4 regions of the Rossellomorea sp. ABR4_004 genome follow, and region 1 is predicted to be linked to each of the others. Evidence: riboswitches for the same ligand, from Rfam matches in the RefSeq annotation. Region 1 holds a riboswitch; each other region holds the start of a gene.

Region 1 (4,218 bases):
CAGTTTTATTGCTTGGGCGAGCTCCCTGTACCAGCGGACAGACACCTTGGTGATATAGAGTGAATCGTTGCTGTCAATTTCACGAACATCGGCATTTCTCGTTGCCATATCAATCGTTAATCCTGATGGAAACTTCACCATGGGAGCGATCTTATTTAAACCATGGGACAAGAGCTCGATCGGTTTTGACGGAGTCGTGACCAAGCCTAAACAAGGTGAGGACAAGATCACCCCCGCCAAGTTCACATGGGATTCCTGAAGCATACGGACCGCAACAAGCCCACCCATACTATGACCAATCAGAAATACAGGCAACTCAAATTGGTACGCCGCCTGTACCCAATCTTTTACTTCCACTATATATTCATCGAACGAATCGATATGTCCTCTTTTACTTCTTGAAGTCATCCCCTGACCCGGTAAATCGCCCATGATGACATGGAAGCCTGCTGCACGCCACATTTCAATGAGCCAACCGTACCGACCATGATGCTCCATTGCTCCATGAACGATGACGATGACTGCCTTTGCTTCTTGATCTGTTTCCCATTTCCACATGGCAATTCCTCCTTAATAGTTCTCTATGTGAATGAATTCTGCTACCATTATTATAGTAAATATTCTTGAAAGGGGTAGTATTAAATGCTCTATCCATATTATGATAAAAAACCTATCATCGCTCAATCGGCATACATTGCCGATTATGTCACCATCTCCGGGGACGTGGAGATCGGTGAAGAGTCCAGCATCTGGTTCAACACCGTCATCAGAGGGGACGTCGCTCCAACCAAAATCGGTAATAAAGTAAATATACAGGATAATTCAATTCTTCATCAGAGTCCAAATAACCCTCTTATTCTTGAAGATGAAGTAACCGTAGGCCATGGAGTGATTCTACATAGCTGCAAAATCCGAAAGAAAGCATTGATCGGCATGGGATCCATCATTCTCGATAATGCTGAAATTGGTGAAGGAGCATTTATTGGGGCAGGAAGCCTTGTTCCACAAGGGAAAGTCATTCCTCCCAACACACTGGCATTCGGTCGTCCAGCAAAAGTGGTGAGAGAGTTAAATGAACATGATATTAGCGAAATGAAGCGAATATCGAAAGAATACGCAGAAAAAGGACAATATTATAAAAGCATCAAACCATTTTAATATCCTATACTTGGGATACCCCAACCTTCCTGAGAATACTCATGGAAGATTTTCTTGTAAGCAGGTCCCGGCTTCGGATTCGGATTCATCTGCCATTTTCAACATATATCTGCCAAAATCACGATTACCTGCCATTTGGCACAATAACCTTCGCCACCGCCGTCACACATCGCAAAAGAGACCAACACCTTGATAAGTGTTGGTCTCTTCTACTATCTTTCCTTATTCGCTTAATGCTTCCGCTTTTAATGCTTCCGCTTTGTTTGTACGCTCCCAAGGAAGATCAATATCGTTACGGCCAAAGTGTCCGTAAGCAGCTGTCTGCTTATAGATCGGACGACGAAGATCCAGCATTTTGATGATTCCTGCAGGACGCAGGTCAAAGTTATTGCGAACAACGTCGATTAGTACGTCTTCTGATACTTTACCTGTTCCAAATGTATCAACTGAGATGGATACCGGTTGAGCCACACCGATTGCATACGCTAATTGAACTTCACATTTTTCAGCAAGTCCTGCTGCCACAATGTTCTTCGCTACATAACGTGCTGCATAGGCCGCAGAACGGTCCACTTTCGTTGCATCCTTACCAGAGAATGCACCGCCACCGTGACGAGCGTATCCGCCGTATGTGTCAACGATGATTTTACGTCCTGTTAACCCTGCATCACCTTGTGGTCCGCCGATAACGAAACGACCAGTCGGGTTGATGAAGTATTTTGTTTGCTCATCGATCAGTTCTTTCGGTACAACAGGATCGATGACATATTCTTTTAAGTTACGTTGGATTTGCTCAAGCGTCACTTCAGGGTGATGCTGAGTTGAGATAACGATTGTGTCAATACGAACCGGCTTATCGTTTTCATCATATTCAACGGTTACTTGAGTTTTTCCATCCGGACGTAAGTAAGGAAGGATTTCTTCTTTACGAACTTCAGTCAGACGACGGGAAATTTTGTGGGCAAGGGAAATCGGAAGAGGCATAAGCTCTTTCGTTTCATTACAAGCGAATCCAAACATTAACCCCTGGTCACCTGCACCGATTGCATCGATTTCTTCATCCGTCATTTGGCCTTCACGAGCTTCTAGTGCCTGATCTACACCTTGCGCGATATCAGCAGATTGTTCATCGATGGATGTTAATACAGCACATGTCTCGGCATCAAAGCCATATTTCGCACGAGTGTAGCCAATTTCACGGATCGTTTCACGAACGATTTTTGGAATATCGACATACGTACTCGTTGTAATTTCACCCGCAACAAGAACAAGGCCCGTCGTAACAGACGTTTCACATGCTACACGAGCATTCGGATCATTTGTAAGAATTGCATCAAGAATTGAATCAGAGATTTGGTCACAAATTTTATCTGGATGTCCTTCGGTTACGGACTCAGATGTAAACAGACGACGTTTAGTTGACATCAAGGTTCCTCCTTAAGCATAATTGTTAGACTTTGATCTAACAAAACATTAAACAGATACGGTACTCATTCCCTAAGTAGTATGAAGTAAACATGGTTTTTTTATAAAAAAATCATGCATTATGTGCATTTGATCCACTATAAACAGAAAAAACCCTTCCTCATGATTCATGCATTAGAGGAAAGGTTTCAGATCATAGCCGCGCCTTTTCTCTCTTATCGTTCAAGGTTCTCAGACCTTGCCTCAGTTTAGCACCTTCGCTTAATCGGATCGTTTCAAAAGAATAAGATCCATTCACTATTTAGCAGGTTGCTGGGTTTCATAGGGTCTGCTCCCTCCACCAGCTCAGGATAAGAGTATCCGTTCAAGGAACTATGATAACGTTTCGTACTGGTGGTGTCAACTTTTTTCAAGTGACATGTTTAACCATTCAAGCTTGGTCTTTTCATGATTCCAACCTATCTTGACCTCTTAAAATAACCTAATTAGGCAATGAGGCTAAACATTATGATTTTTCCTTCATATATATAAGAAGGTACAAGCTATTTTCGGATAAAAAATGTGACAATATGAAGACACATTATAAAATTAAATAAATAGTATAGACTAATGGTTCAATTGTGTTATACTATTTTTGTGAAGCAAACGAGATCATTAAATTTATATAAAGGAAGGGTTCTAATGAATTCAGTGAGCATGTCTAATGAATTAACAGAATTACTTAACGGTCAAAACATTCAGGAACAATTATCTGTTTCCCAACTAGTTGAAAAAGTCCTTCAACGAAATGAAGGCGTTTTAACATCATCAGGTGCAGTCAGAGCAGAAACTGGTAAATACACAGGACGCTCTCCTAAGGATAAATTCATTGTAGAAGAACCATCCACAAAGGATAAGATTGAGTGGGGTTCTGTCAATCAACCAATCTCTTCAGAATCATTCGATAAACTATATACAAAAGTATTAGATTACTTAAAAGAAAAAGAAGAAGTATTTTCTTTCAAAGGGTTCGCAGGTGCTGACTCAAAACATAGACTACCTATTCAAGTGATCAACGAATTCGCTTGGCATAATCTTTTCGCTCACCAATTATTCATTCGCCCTACAGAAGAAGAGCTAAAGGGTCATCAATCAGAATTCACCGTCGTTTCTGCCCCGAACTTCAAGGCAGATCCAGCAGAAGATGGCACTCACTCTGAAACATTTATCATTGTATCATTTGAAAGAAGAATTGTCCTGATTGGTGGAACTGAGTATGCAGGTGAAATGAAGAAATCGATCTTCTCTGTCATGAACTACGTACTTCCAGAATCCGATATCCTTTCCATGCATTGTTCTTCAAATGTCGGACGTGAAGGAGATGTGGCATTGTTCTTCGGTTTATCCGGTACAGGAAAAACGACATTGTCCGCAGATCCGAACCGTCGTTTAATCGGCGATGATGAGCACGGATGGTCTCCTAACGGTGTATTCAATATCGAAGGCGGCTGCTACGCTAAGTGTATCGGCCTGACACGTGAAAAGGAGCCACAAATCTTTGATGCGATCCGTTTCGGTTCTGTCCTTGAAAACGTGGTTCTTGATGACAATTCCCGCATCGCTGATTATGAGGATAACACGTTGACAGAAAATACT
Region 2 (4,218 bases), 400 kb from region 1:
GTATCGATGAGTGTGAAAGAAGCAGTGGAAGCGGTAGAATCCAACCTTAAAGATGAAAGCTTCGGTGTACTATGGAATCTCGATCTTGCCCAGAAACTGCAGGATAAAGGCCTTGATTTCAATGAAGAAGTAGTCGTATTAGAGGTATGTAATCCTCATGAAGCCAAGAAGGTGCTGGAAGAAAGCATGCTCGTAAGCTACTTCCTGCCTTGCAAAGTAACGGTATACACAGAAGGCGGTACAACCAAGATCGGTATGGCAAAACCAAGCAAGCTAATTGAAATGGTGGATAACGATGAACTGAAAAGCCTGGCATTGGACATTGAAAATCGTCTGATCGGATGTTTAGATAATGTTCAATAAAAGGCGAGCACCTGTTGCAATTGGGCAGGTGTTTTTTATTTCTTGCCATACATCCTACTCCTCACAATCTTCTGAATATGATACACTTTTAAAAATACATAGATTCAGGAAGGATGACAGAGATGAAGTTCACAACGAAGGTCGTACATAGTCAGTTAAAAGGGACTGAGGAAATCCGCAGTAAGACGACTCCCATTTATCAAACATCTGCCTTTTCTTTTACATCTTTAGAAGAGTTGGAGGGTTTCTATGAAGGGAAATCCCCTTATCTCTATACGAGAACGGGAAATCCAAATACAGACGAGCTTGGTAAGATGGTGGCAGACTTGGAAGGAGCTCCAGCAGGTGTCGCGACTTCCTCTGGATTATCGGCCATCCTTGTTGGAATCCTCGCTATAGTGCAATCAGGCGATCATATCATTGCCGCCGAAGATTTATACGGCGGTACGTTCCATATGTTGAAGGAAGAGCTTAAGACATTCGGCATTTCGACTTCTTTTGTTGATTTTACGAGTGTTGAAGAGGTCGAGGATGCTCTAACACCGCATACGAAACTCCTATACAGTGAGACGGTGACGAACCCGTTTATGCGAGTAGAAGATATTTCAAGAATGGTTGAACTTGCTGAGAAACATAACCTGAAAACAATGATCGATAACACGTTTGCCACACCGTTTCTGCGCCAGCCTTTCTTAGAAGGGGTGGACCTGGTCGCTCACAGTGCCACGAAGTATATCGGAGGACACAGTGATATTACAGCAGGAGTCGTAGTTGGAAAAGAAGAATTTGTTCAAAAAGCGAGAGAAAAAGTCGTCAACATCGGGTCGAACTTGAGCCCATTTGAAGCGTGGCTGACTTGCCGTGGAGCGAAAACATTGGCTCTTCGTATGGGAACCCAAGCAAGAAATGCAGAAGTTCTTGCGGCGGACCTTCGAGCAAATGAATATGTAAAGAAAGTCTATTACCCAACCGATTTATCCGGTAAAGGAAATGGAGCAATCGTAACAATCGAGCTATCCAACACATGTGATATAAGCACATTCTTCAAAACACTCGGATGGATTAAAATCATCCCTTCCCTTGCCGGTGTAGAGACAACGGTTTCTTACCCATTGGGAACGTCTCATCGTGCTCTACCGAAGGATGCGCAGGAAAAACTCGGAATCAACACACATGTCGTCCGCATATCGATAGGGATTGAAGACGGAGAGGACATCGTCGCTCAATTTAACGAAGCGATTGCAGCTTCTGTTAAAAATTAAATAATGTAAAAATTCTAAAAATACTCTTGACGTTAAGGTCGGTTACCCCTTATAATTCATCTCAACGCAAGAATTTTCACATTGACAACTACATGCTCTTATCCAGAGAGGTGGAGGGACTAGGCCCGATGAAACCCGGCAACCTTCATGTGCGCAGAAATGCGTCACATGAAAAGGTGCTAATTCCTGCAGGCAATCTGCCTGAAAGATAAGAGGAGGACCCTATTAAATTAGACCCTCTTCTTAGGAAGAGGGTTTTTTATTTTTTCCTCTTCTTCTTCTTAGAAAAACACATTTCAGACGTTGGGTGAGGGATTTAAGCAGCTGAAAAAACCATCTATTTTGACAGCTGAATGTGTTAACCGCAGTAATGAAACAAACCCAATCCAAATCAAAAAAACCATTCAGGAGGAATTCTCAATGACAAAATCATTCGATTTCGACACACTACTACTTCACGGTGGCCAGGAGCCGGATCCATCCACTGGCTCGAGGGCAGTGCCGATTTATCAAACGACATCCTACGTTTTCGACAACAGTGATCATGCTGCAAAATTATTTGCCCTTGAAGAACCGGGTAATATTTATACGCGTATCATGAACCCGACTGTAGACGTGTTGGAAAAACGGCTTGCTCTTTTAGAAGGGGGAATCGGAGCACTCGGTGTTTCATCGGGAATGGCTGCTATCTCTCTATCAATCTTAAATATCGCCGGAGCAGGTGATGAAATTGTAGCGGCCACCAATCTTTACGGCGGAACCTATAATTTATTTTCGACCACACTTCCGAAATACGGAATCAAGGTTCACTTTGTAGATCCGACAGACCCGGAAAATTTCCGCAAAGCGATCACGCCTAAAACGAAAGCCGTATTCGCTGAGACAATCGGAAATCCAAGTCTACACGTGCTTGATATTGAAGCGGTAGCAAAAGTGGCTCATGACCATCACATCCCATTGATCATCGATAATACCTTTGCCACTCCATATGTATGTAAGCCAATCGAGTATGGAGCTGATATCGTCATCCACTCTGCAACAAAATGGATCGGTGGTCATGGAACGGCCATCGGGGGAGTCGTCATAGACGGTGGGAAATTCGATTGGAATCATGAAAAGTTCCCGGGATTCACGGAAGAGGACCGGAGCTATAATGGACTGCGTTATGCACAGGATGTAGGTCCGGCAGCCTTCATTACGAAATTAAGAGTGCAGCTGCTTCGTGACTTAGGGGCGTGCTTAAGTCCACAGAACGCATTCCTTCTGTTGCAGGGATTAGAAACGCTGCATCTTCGCATCGAACGTCACACAGAGAATGCCTTGAAAATTGCGGAGCATTTAGATCAGCATAATGGCGTTGCGTGGGTATCTTATCCAGGATTGCCTCATCATCCCTCTCATAAACTTGCACAAAAATACTTGAAAAATGGAGCGGGATCCATCGTCGTCTTTGGTATTAAAGGTGGTAGAGATTCCGGACGGAAAGTAGTCGATAACATCTCCCTGTGGTCTCACGTTGCGAACGTAGGGGATGCGAAATCACTGATCATCCATCCGGCTTCCACGACCCATCAGCAATTGAACGACCAGGAAATCCGCGCGACAGGGGTAACCGAGGATCTTGTGAGACTTTCCGTTGGATTAGAGTCTGCGAAGGACCTGATCCAGGACTTGGATCATGCCATAGAAGTGGCGTTGGAAACATCAAGGGTATAATAGGAGATATTTTTAACCAGCGGGGGTATACCGAGAGGAATCCTGATCACCCCCGCCACAACACCAAAAAAGGAGGTGGAGGAGTGGAGAAACCATACACATATGAAGTTGGCTCCATTGCCATCCCATCCCTAACATTAGAGTCAGGCACCACGTTGAAACATGTAGATCTTACGTATGAACGAACAGGAAACAAAGAAGGACCGACCATCCTGGTTTGCCATGCCCTCACCGGGACCCATATCGTAAAGGGGACGAGTGAAGACCGCGGCTGGTGGGATGGACTGATTGGTCCGGGGTTGTATATTGATACCGACCATTTTAATGTGATTGCCTTTAATGTATTAGGAGGATGTGAAGGTAGTACGGGACCGGCGTCCACCAATCAAGACACGGGAGAGCGTTACGGTCCGGACTTCCCTGGTATTACGATAAGGGACATGGTCCATGCCCAATATAAAGCACTCCAACACCTTTCAATCGACCACATCGAAGCAGTCATTGGAGGCTCTTTGGGAGGGATGCAGGCATTGGAGTGGGGTGTCCTCTATCCTGCCTATATTAATAAAGTATTCGCTCTTGCCGTCACCCCTGCCTTAAATGATTACGGTCTCGCCTTTAATCACATCGGAATCACGGCGGTTGAAGGGGACCCTGAGTTTCAAAAGGGGCATTATCCACCAGGCTCCATTTTAAAAGGGTTAGAGATTGCCAGAATGGTTGGTATGGTCACGTATCGGACACAGGAACTGTTCGACCATCGTTTCCAGCGAGAAAAGCAAAACGAACAATTCAATGTCGAAAGCTATCTCGATTACCAAGGAAAGAAATTAGGGAAGCGCTTTGACCCTAACAGCTATCTTACCTTGCTGAAAGC
Region 3 (4,218 bases), 260 kb from region 1:
TTACTTCATGAAAATCCTGATCTTTAACGATGAGCACAAGGCTTTCCTGATATTTAATGATTTCTGTCTCAATATGATGGGAATCGAGATCATAAAGAATCAGTGACTCTCCACCATTACAGTCCATTATTGTCAGAACAGAAATATCACTCTGATAGGCCACTCCCACAATAGGGGCATTTCTCTGTGTTCTTCCACTAATGACGGTCCCACGCCCCTCAATCAAACTGGAACAGACCACAAGCGGAACATGATGTTCCCTTGCATGTTTAATCGCCCTCGGATGCAGGACACCAGCTCCCATGATGGCTAAACGCAGCATCTCATCATAGGAAAGGGTGTCAATTTTCGCTGCCCGGGGAACGATTCGCGGATCCGACGTATACACCCCATCTACATCCGTATAAATGTCACACCTATCCGCTTTTAAAGCGGCAGCAAGAGCGGCTGCCGTCGTATCAGAACCGCCCCTCCCTAATGTAGTCACTTCTCCTTTATCCGTGATTCCTTGAAAACCTGCTACCACGACGATTCGTCCTTTTGATAATTCCGATTTTATCCGATCGGTATTGATCGAGGTAATCTTGGCATTCCCAAATACTCCATCGGTTTGAATTCCCGCCTGTCTGCCAGTGAGGGATACGGCTTCCAGCCCCTTATGATGGAGGGCCATTGTCAAAAGGGAGATCGTCACCTGCTCCCCGGTACTTAAGAGCATATCCATCTCTCTCTTATTTGGCTTTGCTGAGAGTTCTCCTGCCAACCTTACCAGTGTATCAGTCGTTTTATTCATGGCTGATACCACTACCACTACATCATGACCTTTTTCTCTTTCTTTCATGACATGAAAGACCATGCGCTTGATCCGATCTGTAGAACCAACAGAGGTTCCACCAAACTTTTGAACGATCATACTCAATGATACCCCTACTTTCCATCAGATCTTATTTATTAAAGACTACTTCTAAGAAACTGCAACGCCAGTTTTCACTTCATTTTCCAACGGAATTTCATTTAAAATAGGAACGGCTTGAATATGGTCGTGTGTCACAAGGAGCGATTCCATTGTCTCTTTTCTTCCTTCAACAAATACGTACAAGTAATCCCCCAGTTGAATACGATCCTTCAATATGAACGATGGGATCCAGTTTTGATACTCCTCATTTTCACGGACTCTTAAGACCCATTGGTGATTGCTCTCATCAAGAACCTCTTCCGTATTCACGGTACTTTCGGCAGAATCGGTATACTTTCTCTCTATCAACGACAGAAAATCCTCTACCATGGCGCTTCCAGTAGGTAACTTTCCAGCGCCCGGACCAAGAAGGGTGATTCTTCCTACAAGACTCCCCTTAAGGGAAATGGCATTTTCCACATCCTCCACACCGTAAAAGGGATGGGTATCATGGACAAGAGTGGGCTCTACTTCTCCTCTGATATGATTGATTGAATCCCGCTGGAGAGAACCTACGTGCTTAAACCGTAGCCGAAAGGATTCCGCTGCCTGAAGCCATTCTGCAGTCAGGTGGGATATCCCCTTTCGTCGGATATTTTTCCAATCGGGCTGTCTGCCAAAGGCCGTCTGACTTAAAATAAGCAATTTATAGAACGCATCATAGCCTTCGATGTCATTTGTCGGATCGGCTTCAGCGTATCCTTTCTCCTGAGAAATCTTTAAGGCTGTCTCAAAGGCAAGACCTCTTTTTCTCATTTGAGATAAAATGAAGTTGGACGTCCCATTCAGAATCCCTTGAATTTGTTTGATCTCATTCACTTTCAGAAGCTGCCTGATACTGCCGATCACGGGGATCCCTCCGGCTGTCGTCGCTTCAAATCCGACCGATACCCCCTTCCTTTTCGCCTTATCTAATAGTTCAGGACCATATTTGGCAAACATCGCTTTATTAGCCGTGACGATATGAAGCCCTTTCTCAATAGCTTGTGTTAAATACGTAAAGCTCGGTTCTTCCCCCACGATCGCTTCAAAGATCACGTGCAGGTCCGGGATATCCAAGATTTCTTGAAAATCCGTTGTGACGAGGATGGATGATTCAATCCTTCGCTCTTTTGTGGGGTCTTTAATAAGAATCGCCTTTACCTTCACCTCTTTACCCAGTACTTCCTTCAATCTGTCCTGATGAGTATCGATTGCTTCACAGACCCCTTGCCCTACCGTTCCGAACCCCAGAAGTGCCACATTAATCGTTGACATCATTCATTCTCCTTTTATCGATTTTTTATTTAGTACATAAGAATGATTCATTCCAGTTGAAGATCCACTTAAGGTATATGAGCGGAAAAGAAAAAGGTATACAGAAAAGCCCTCTTCTTTTAAGAAGAGGGCTAAATGAGCATGCTCCTCCCCTTATCTTCCAGATTCGTTTGGAATCTGTAGGAATTGGCACCTTTACAGTCTGATCCTGCAGGTTGCCGGGCTTCATCGGGCCTATCCCTCCGCCGCTCTTGATAAGAGATATCATGTTTCGTTTTGGTATTACTTGCTATTTGAGTATGAATTGGATTATATAGGGGATTTATTCACTCGTCAATACTATTTTTAGTATTTTTAAAAAATTCTTTCTAATGACAAAGACAGTTATATTTCCTATCACTTATTATTCAGCTTTGTCTAAGAACCTATAAATCTATTTTGCAAAGAGACGTTTTAACATGTCCTGGCGGGGAAAACTAATCCATATCCCTGTATTTGAAAGGAACCAAATCAATTATGTTGAAAAAATTGCTTCCCTTATCCATTAGAAAATATATGGTCATGTCCAAGCGTCAAAGAATGCGGGAGATTCGGCTGACCATATGGTATATGCCGTTCTTTTATATTTGTTTTTCCATACTGCTTGTCGCACTCACCCTCTTTTTAGATCTGTATGCCGACATCTCTCAATTTACACCCGATTTCTTAAGTATGGATGCATCTGTTACACGCATGCTTGTCAGTACACTCATCGGGGCCATCCTGACGCTCAGTGCTTTCACCTTGAATTCACTGCTTGTTGTACTCACGATGTTCAGTGGTCAATTTTCACCCAGGATGCTCCTGGACTTCATTTCGGACAAACAAACACAGCATGCCCTGGGAATTTTTAATGGCAGCTTTGTTTACGTACTTCTCCTCTTTCTTTTTATCGGTGATTCAAAGGAAGAACTGTTTGTTGCTGCGCCGATCATGACGATCGGACTTGCTTTCCTTACTGCTGTGACATTTATCTTCTTCATTAACCATGCTTCCACCTGGATGCAGGTACACAATATTACGTACAATATGAAGCAGGTTTCTGAAGTGATGATCCACCAGACGTTAAAAAATGATTTAGAAACCCACCGAACAACAGAAAATGGCGATCTTATGGAACATGAGAAGGAGAACATCATTCACTTACAGGCAAGGGAATCGGGATATATTCAGTTAATCGACTTCCATGGAATGATCGAACGGGCTAAGCAGGATAACCTCATCATTCAGCTTCATTACAAAGTCGGAGATTATATATTGGCCGGTAATGAAATCATGAGTATTTGGGGACCTGAGACCAACGATGTTTCGGATGGTTTCTATCTCACTTTCATTGAAATGGGGCATAAAGAGACCGAAATCCAGGACCTGCAAATGGGAATTCACAAGCTGGCTGAAGTGGCGATCAAAGCTCTCGGGAATGATGATCCAAAAACCGCCTCTAATACGATTGATCAAATGGCTGACCTTATGCTGACAGTGGAGGATCACTTATCCTTCACTCCTTATTTGATCGATAGGGAAGGAAGAGTCCGAGTCGTTCTCCAGTCCGAAGCATTTGATTATTACTTGTATCGCGGGTTTGGCTATATCCGACATTATGCTAAAGACAATCATTTAATCATTACAGACATTGTGCGGGCACTGGCGCTCATTGCAGAATCCATCCAGCCATCCAAACACAAGCACATCTGGGAATTTGCCTGTAATACCATTGATCATATTGAAAGGGAGGTCATCTATGAATTAGATAAAACGTTTCTTCTTCAAGAAGTTCATAAGCTGGCACGCTTAACTGAAAACCTTAGGGAATATAAGAAAATCGAAAGTAAATTCTATCCTTCTGCCAATGAAAATACGTAAAAAGCTTCATCTCTTTTAGAGTAACCCGTTCGGTTGAGCGGGAGTAAACGTAAAATAATAACATTGCTTTTGGAGGTGGAATTAGCACGTTCATTCGCTCCTCC
Region 4 (4,218 bases), 140 kb from region 1:
TACGGAGTTGTTGTTGTTGAATAATGTGGAGGCTTATTATCAGAGGTACAAGGATGCTTTGAAAGGGATTTGATGCTCTTGGCCAGAGGAGAATTCTATACGTAGGGGGCAAATATATTGGACTTTGAAATGGTAGAGAATCTCAATAGTAAACAAGTCGAAGAATTACACGTCATGTATGAAACAGAATGGTGGACTAAGGGACGGACACTTACTGACATTCATGTTATGCTTGAGAATTCAGACATTGTTATAGCATTGGTTGGACCACAAAATAAAGAATTAATTGCTTTTGCACGTATACTTACCGATTACGTTTATAAAGCCATTATTTTTGATGTCATTGTAAATACATCCTACCGTGGAAAGCATATTGGTGAAAAAATGATGAACAACATCATAGAGCACCCCTCGTTAAAGAAAATAAATCATTTCGAACTATACTGCAGACCAGAAATGATACCGTTCTACGAAAAATGGGGGTTCACAGATAATCTGGGTGAACTTCATTTTATGAGACGCGGTTAATAATGGAATAGACTTTAAGTTTTATGTGAAACAAGGATTCATACTAGGTGGAGTCGACACATTGAAGCAGTCATATATTCCAAATATAGAAAACACTTTGTATTGGTATAAGTTATTCAAGTATCCTGGGCAATAATGGAATAAGAAAGTAGAGGGGGACGGTACTTTTTTTACCTTTACCTTTTGACCATCACCCAGGAAAGTAGAGTGAAAGCCGTCCCTGTTTTTTTGTAAGAACTATTTTCCTAAATAAGATAATTTAACGTAGTACAATATGTATTTCACTGTATACTTAGAATATTCAGATTTTAAAAAAAGAAGAAAATTCGTGTATATTAGACAACCTGTCAAAAGATGCCTCACAATCTTTGTTTAAGAGTGACCCACTTATCGGTTGGGGATCTGGTTAAGTGCCAGAGATAATGAATAGACGGTAAGATTCCGCTTAAATGGTCACTACGATTAAAAAAGGCTGAAATAAGCGGAAAGATTCCGCCTATTGCTTCCAGAAATATAATAATGGGGGATTTATCTGTGCTTAAGAGGAAATCCTCCGCTTATTTCCCTTCAATACTAAGTCCATCCTGGATATAACCGTAAAATCTCCGCTTATGTTCTTTCAGCCTAATAGACTGGGACCTGACCCCGCCTTCATCAGGGTCGGACCTTCTGTTAAAAGTAGGAGAGGTCCGTCCCTCTCTTTATGTAAAAACACTTAACAATATAAATCCGTTGAGTGGGAATGAGTCCGTTTCTTACTTCTCCTTTCGACTAATCTCAATCTCCCTTAAAGTCAATATGTAGAGTAGGAATCGTCCCCAGTTTGCATGCTTTCAAGTTGGATTTTGGATGAATTAGCCAATTTGAGTATATTGAAATTAATTCAAAAACAGGATTGACAACCCAACTAATATCCTTTAACATTACCCTAATGCTAAAACGCATTATAACGTTAACTTAATAAAGCGATATCTTCTTATCCAGAGAGGTGGAGGGACTGGCCCTGTGATACCTCGGCAACGGGTTCTTATGAATACCGTGCCAATTCCATCAAGTCATATGACTTGAAAGATGAGAAGAGCGGGACATATACATATTTGTGCCTCTCTTCTTATGAAGGGGGGCACTTTTTATTTTCTGCCATGTCCTTCACACACAGGCTTCAAGAAGAATACATAGCGAAAGGAGCAAGTCCTGTATGATCAGAGTTCAGAATGTTACGAAAGTTTTCGAGACGAAGGATGGCCCATTCACCGCTTTGAAGAATGTTTCCTTCGAAGTGAAGAAGGGAGAGATTTATGGCGTGATCGGATTCAGCGGAGCGGGAAAAAGCACGCTTGTCCGCTGTCTCAATTTTTTAGAGAAACCATCATCGGGTGATATTTTCATAGAGGGGCGCAGCTTGAAAGATCAGTCGGCAATCGATCTGAGGAAAGAGCGGCACCGCATCGGGATGATCTTTCAGCATTTCAATCTGTTTCAATCCCGGACGGTGGCAGGGAATATCGCCTATCCTCTGAAACTTGCAAAATGGCCAAAAGAAAAAATCAGCGAGAGAGTAAAGGAGTTGCTCGCGTTTGTCGGACTTGAAGATAAAGCGAAGCATTATCCGGATCAACTGTCAGGAGGGCAGAAGCAAAGGGTGGGGATAGCAAGAGCCCTGGCGACATCGCCTTCGATTCTGCTCTGCGATGAAGCCACATCCGCACTTGACCCTCAGACGACGGAATCGATTCTGAACTTATTAAAGAGAATCAACGCGGAGTATGGCATTACGATTGTGATGATCACCCACGAAATGGGGGTCATCCGGGAAATCTGTGATAAGGTCGCTGTCATGGAAAATGGAGAAATCGTGGAAGAGGGAAGCGTCTTCGATATCTTTTCCAACCCGCAGACCCCGACGACGAAAAACTTTGTGAAGAGTGTCATGAATGATCAGCTGCCGGCATCGGTTCTCGACAAATTGAATGACAGCAAAGAAGGGCGCATCTGCCGCCTTATTTTCAAGGGGGATTCGACGGGCACGCCGATTTTGTCCGAAACGGCAAAGAAATTCAATGCCCATATCAATGTATTATTCGGCCAGATCACGGAACTCCAGGGCAAGCCGTTCGGGAATCTCATCGTACAGATCATCGGCAGCAAGAAAGAAACGGAAGAGATCCTGGATTATTGGAAGAACAGATTATTCGTAAGCGAGGTGGAGAAGCGTGCAAGTTAACTGGGAATTATTTTGGCCAAAAATTATAGAAGCGACATGGGATACCGTGGCGATGGTGTCATTCTCCCTCCTGTTTGCAACGTTGATTGGGCTTCCCCTCGGCATCATCGTCGTGGTGACGAGAAAGGGGCACTTACTTGAAAATAAAGTCGTCTTTTCCATATTGAGCAGCATCATCAACATATTTCGTTCGATCCCGTTCATCATCTTGATGGTGGCCATCATTCCCTTTACAAGATTGGTAGTGGGCACATCGATCGGAACGGCGGCAGCGGTCGTGCCGCTTGTCGCATTTGCGGCACCGTATATTGCAAGACTGGTAGAGAGCTCGCTCCTTGAAGTGGAACCGGGTGTCATTGAAGCGGCGGAGTCCATGGGGGCAGGGCCGTGGCAGATCATTTTCGGGATCCTCATTCCGGAAGCATTGAGTACACTGGTCCTGAATATCACGATCGCCACCATCGGCCTGGTCGGTGCATCGGCCATGGCTGGGGCAGTCGGAGGCGGGGGCCTCGGAGATCTGGCCATCGCTTACGGTTATCAGCGATTTGAAACATCCGTCATGATCGTGACTGTCATCATTTTAATCGTGATGGTGCAGGGATTGCAGACAGCAGGAAATACCTTATCAAAAATCATCAGAAGACGTTAGGAGAGAGGAATATGAAAAAATCAATCAGTCTAGCAAGTATCGCGATTCTATTAATCACCCTTATATTGAGCGGCTGCTCGGGAAACAGTGCATCCGGCTCAAGTGAAAAAGAAGTTGTTAAAGTCGGAGTGAATGGATCTGGGGTGCCGATTTGGGAGTATATGAAAGAGAAAGCAGAGAAGGAAGGGATTGAGATCGAGATTGTGGAGTTTGCCGATTACGTGAGACCGAACCAGGCCCTGGCCGATGGGGATATCGACCTGAACGCCTTCCAGACGATTTCGTATTTTGACTCTTTCGTTGAAGAACATAATCTGGACCTTGTACCGATCGGCTCGACGATCATCGCGCCAATGGGAATCTATTCGGAAAAATATAAATCGGTAGAAGACTTACCGAAAGGCAGTAAAGTAGCCGTTCCTCAAGAGGCGACGAACCTTGGCCGTGCCCTTCTCCTACTGGAGGAAGCAGGTTTGATACAACTGAAAGAAGGATTTGATCAGTCACAAGGTTTGGAAGCCATAAAAGAAAACCCGAAAAACCTTGAATTCACACCGGTCGTCGCTGCCCAGACACCGAGGGTACTACCGGATGTTGCAGCATCGATCATCAATAATGGTGTCGCTGTTGAAGCAGGGTTCGTCCCGGTTGATGACAGCATCTATATCGAAGGGGCGGAATCTAAGCCGTTCATCAATATCATCGCGGCGCAGCAAAAAGATAAAGAAAATAAGACTTATAAAAAGATTGTGGAGCTCTATCAGGAGGATGACGTAGCGGAACATATCAAGAAAACATACAAAGATTCCCTGAT

What was found. A riboswitch is a leader RNA that binds a small molecule or an ion and turns the genes downstream of it on or off. The one in region 1 is predicted to bind S-adenosylmethionine.
Region 2: it holds a riboswitch for S-adenosylmethionine, as region 1 does, so the genes downstream of both, ACXAF2_RS09155 (homocysteine synthase) here and metK (methionine adenosyltransferase) in region 1, are expected to answer to the same signal.
Region 3: it holds a riboswitch for S-adenosylmethionine, as region 1 does, so the genes downstream of both, ACXAF2_RS08640 (homoserine dehydrogenase) here and metK (methionine adenosyltransferase) in region 1, are expected to answer to the same signal.
Region 4: it holds a riboswitch for S-adenosylmethionine, as region 1 does, so the genes downstream of both, ACXAF2_RS06565 (methionine ABC transporter ATP-binding protein) here and metK (methionine adenosyltransferase) in region 1, are expected to answer to the same signal.

Annotation. Positions count from the first base shown of each region.
Region 1 covers NZ_JBSWVM010000001.1:1,375,214-1,379,431, forward strand. Annotated here, with positions in the region: gene ACXAF2_RS07225 (alpha/beta hydrolase) at 1-558, opposite strand, end outside; gene ACXAF2_RS07230 (gamma carbonic anhydrase) at 643-1,158, shown strand; gene metK (methionine adenosyltransferase) at 1,381-2,583, opposite strand; SAM riboswitch class I at 2,796-2,940, opposite strand; gene pckA (phosphoenolpyruvate carboxykinase (ATP)) at 3,265-4,218, shown strand, end outside.
Region 2 covers NZ_JBSWVM010000001.1:1,776,472-1,780,689, reverse strand. Annotated here, with positions in the region: gene ACXAF2_RS09165 (DUF302 domain-containing protein) at 1-363, shown strand, start outside; gene ACXAF2_RS09160 (trans-sulfuration enzyme family protein) at 486-1,625, shown strand; SAM riboswitch class I at 1,721-1,840, shown strand; gene ACXAF2_RS09155 (homocysteine synthase) at 2,046-3,341, shown strand; gene metX (homoserine O-acetyltransferase MetX) at 3,425-4,218, shown strand, end outside.
Region 3 covers NZ_JBSWVM010000001.1:1,638,480-1,642,697, forward strand. Annotated here, with positions in the region: gene ACXAF2_RS08635 (aspartate kinase) at 1-919, opposite strand, end outside; gene ACXAF2_RS08640 (homoserine dehydrogenase) at 965-2,212, opposite strand; SAM riboswitch class I at 2,363-2,473, opposite strand; gene ACXAF2_RS08645 (DUF2254 domain-containing protein) at 2,729-4,114, shown strand.
Region 4 covers NZ_JBSWVM010000001.1:1,231,297-1,235,514, reverse strand. Annotated here, with positions in the region: gene ACXAF2_RS06575 (PucR family transcriptional regulator) at 1-73, shown strand, start outside; gene ACXAF2_RS06570 (GNAT family N-acetyltransferase) at 118-528, shown strand; SAM riboswitch class I at 1,502-1,606, shown strand; gene ACXAF2_RS06565 (methionine ABC transporter ATP-binding protein) at 1,727-2,752, shown strand; gene ACXAF2_RS06560 (methionine ABC transporter permease) at 2,742-3,404, shown strand; gene ACXAF2_RS06555 (MetQ/NlpA family ABC transporter substrate-binding protein) at 3,416-4,218, shown strand, end outside.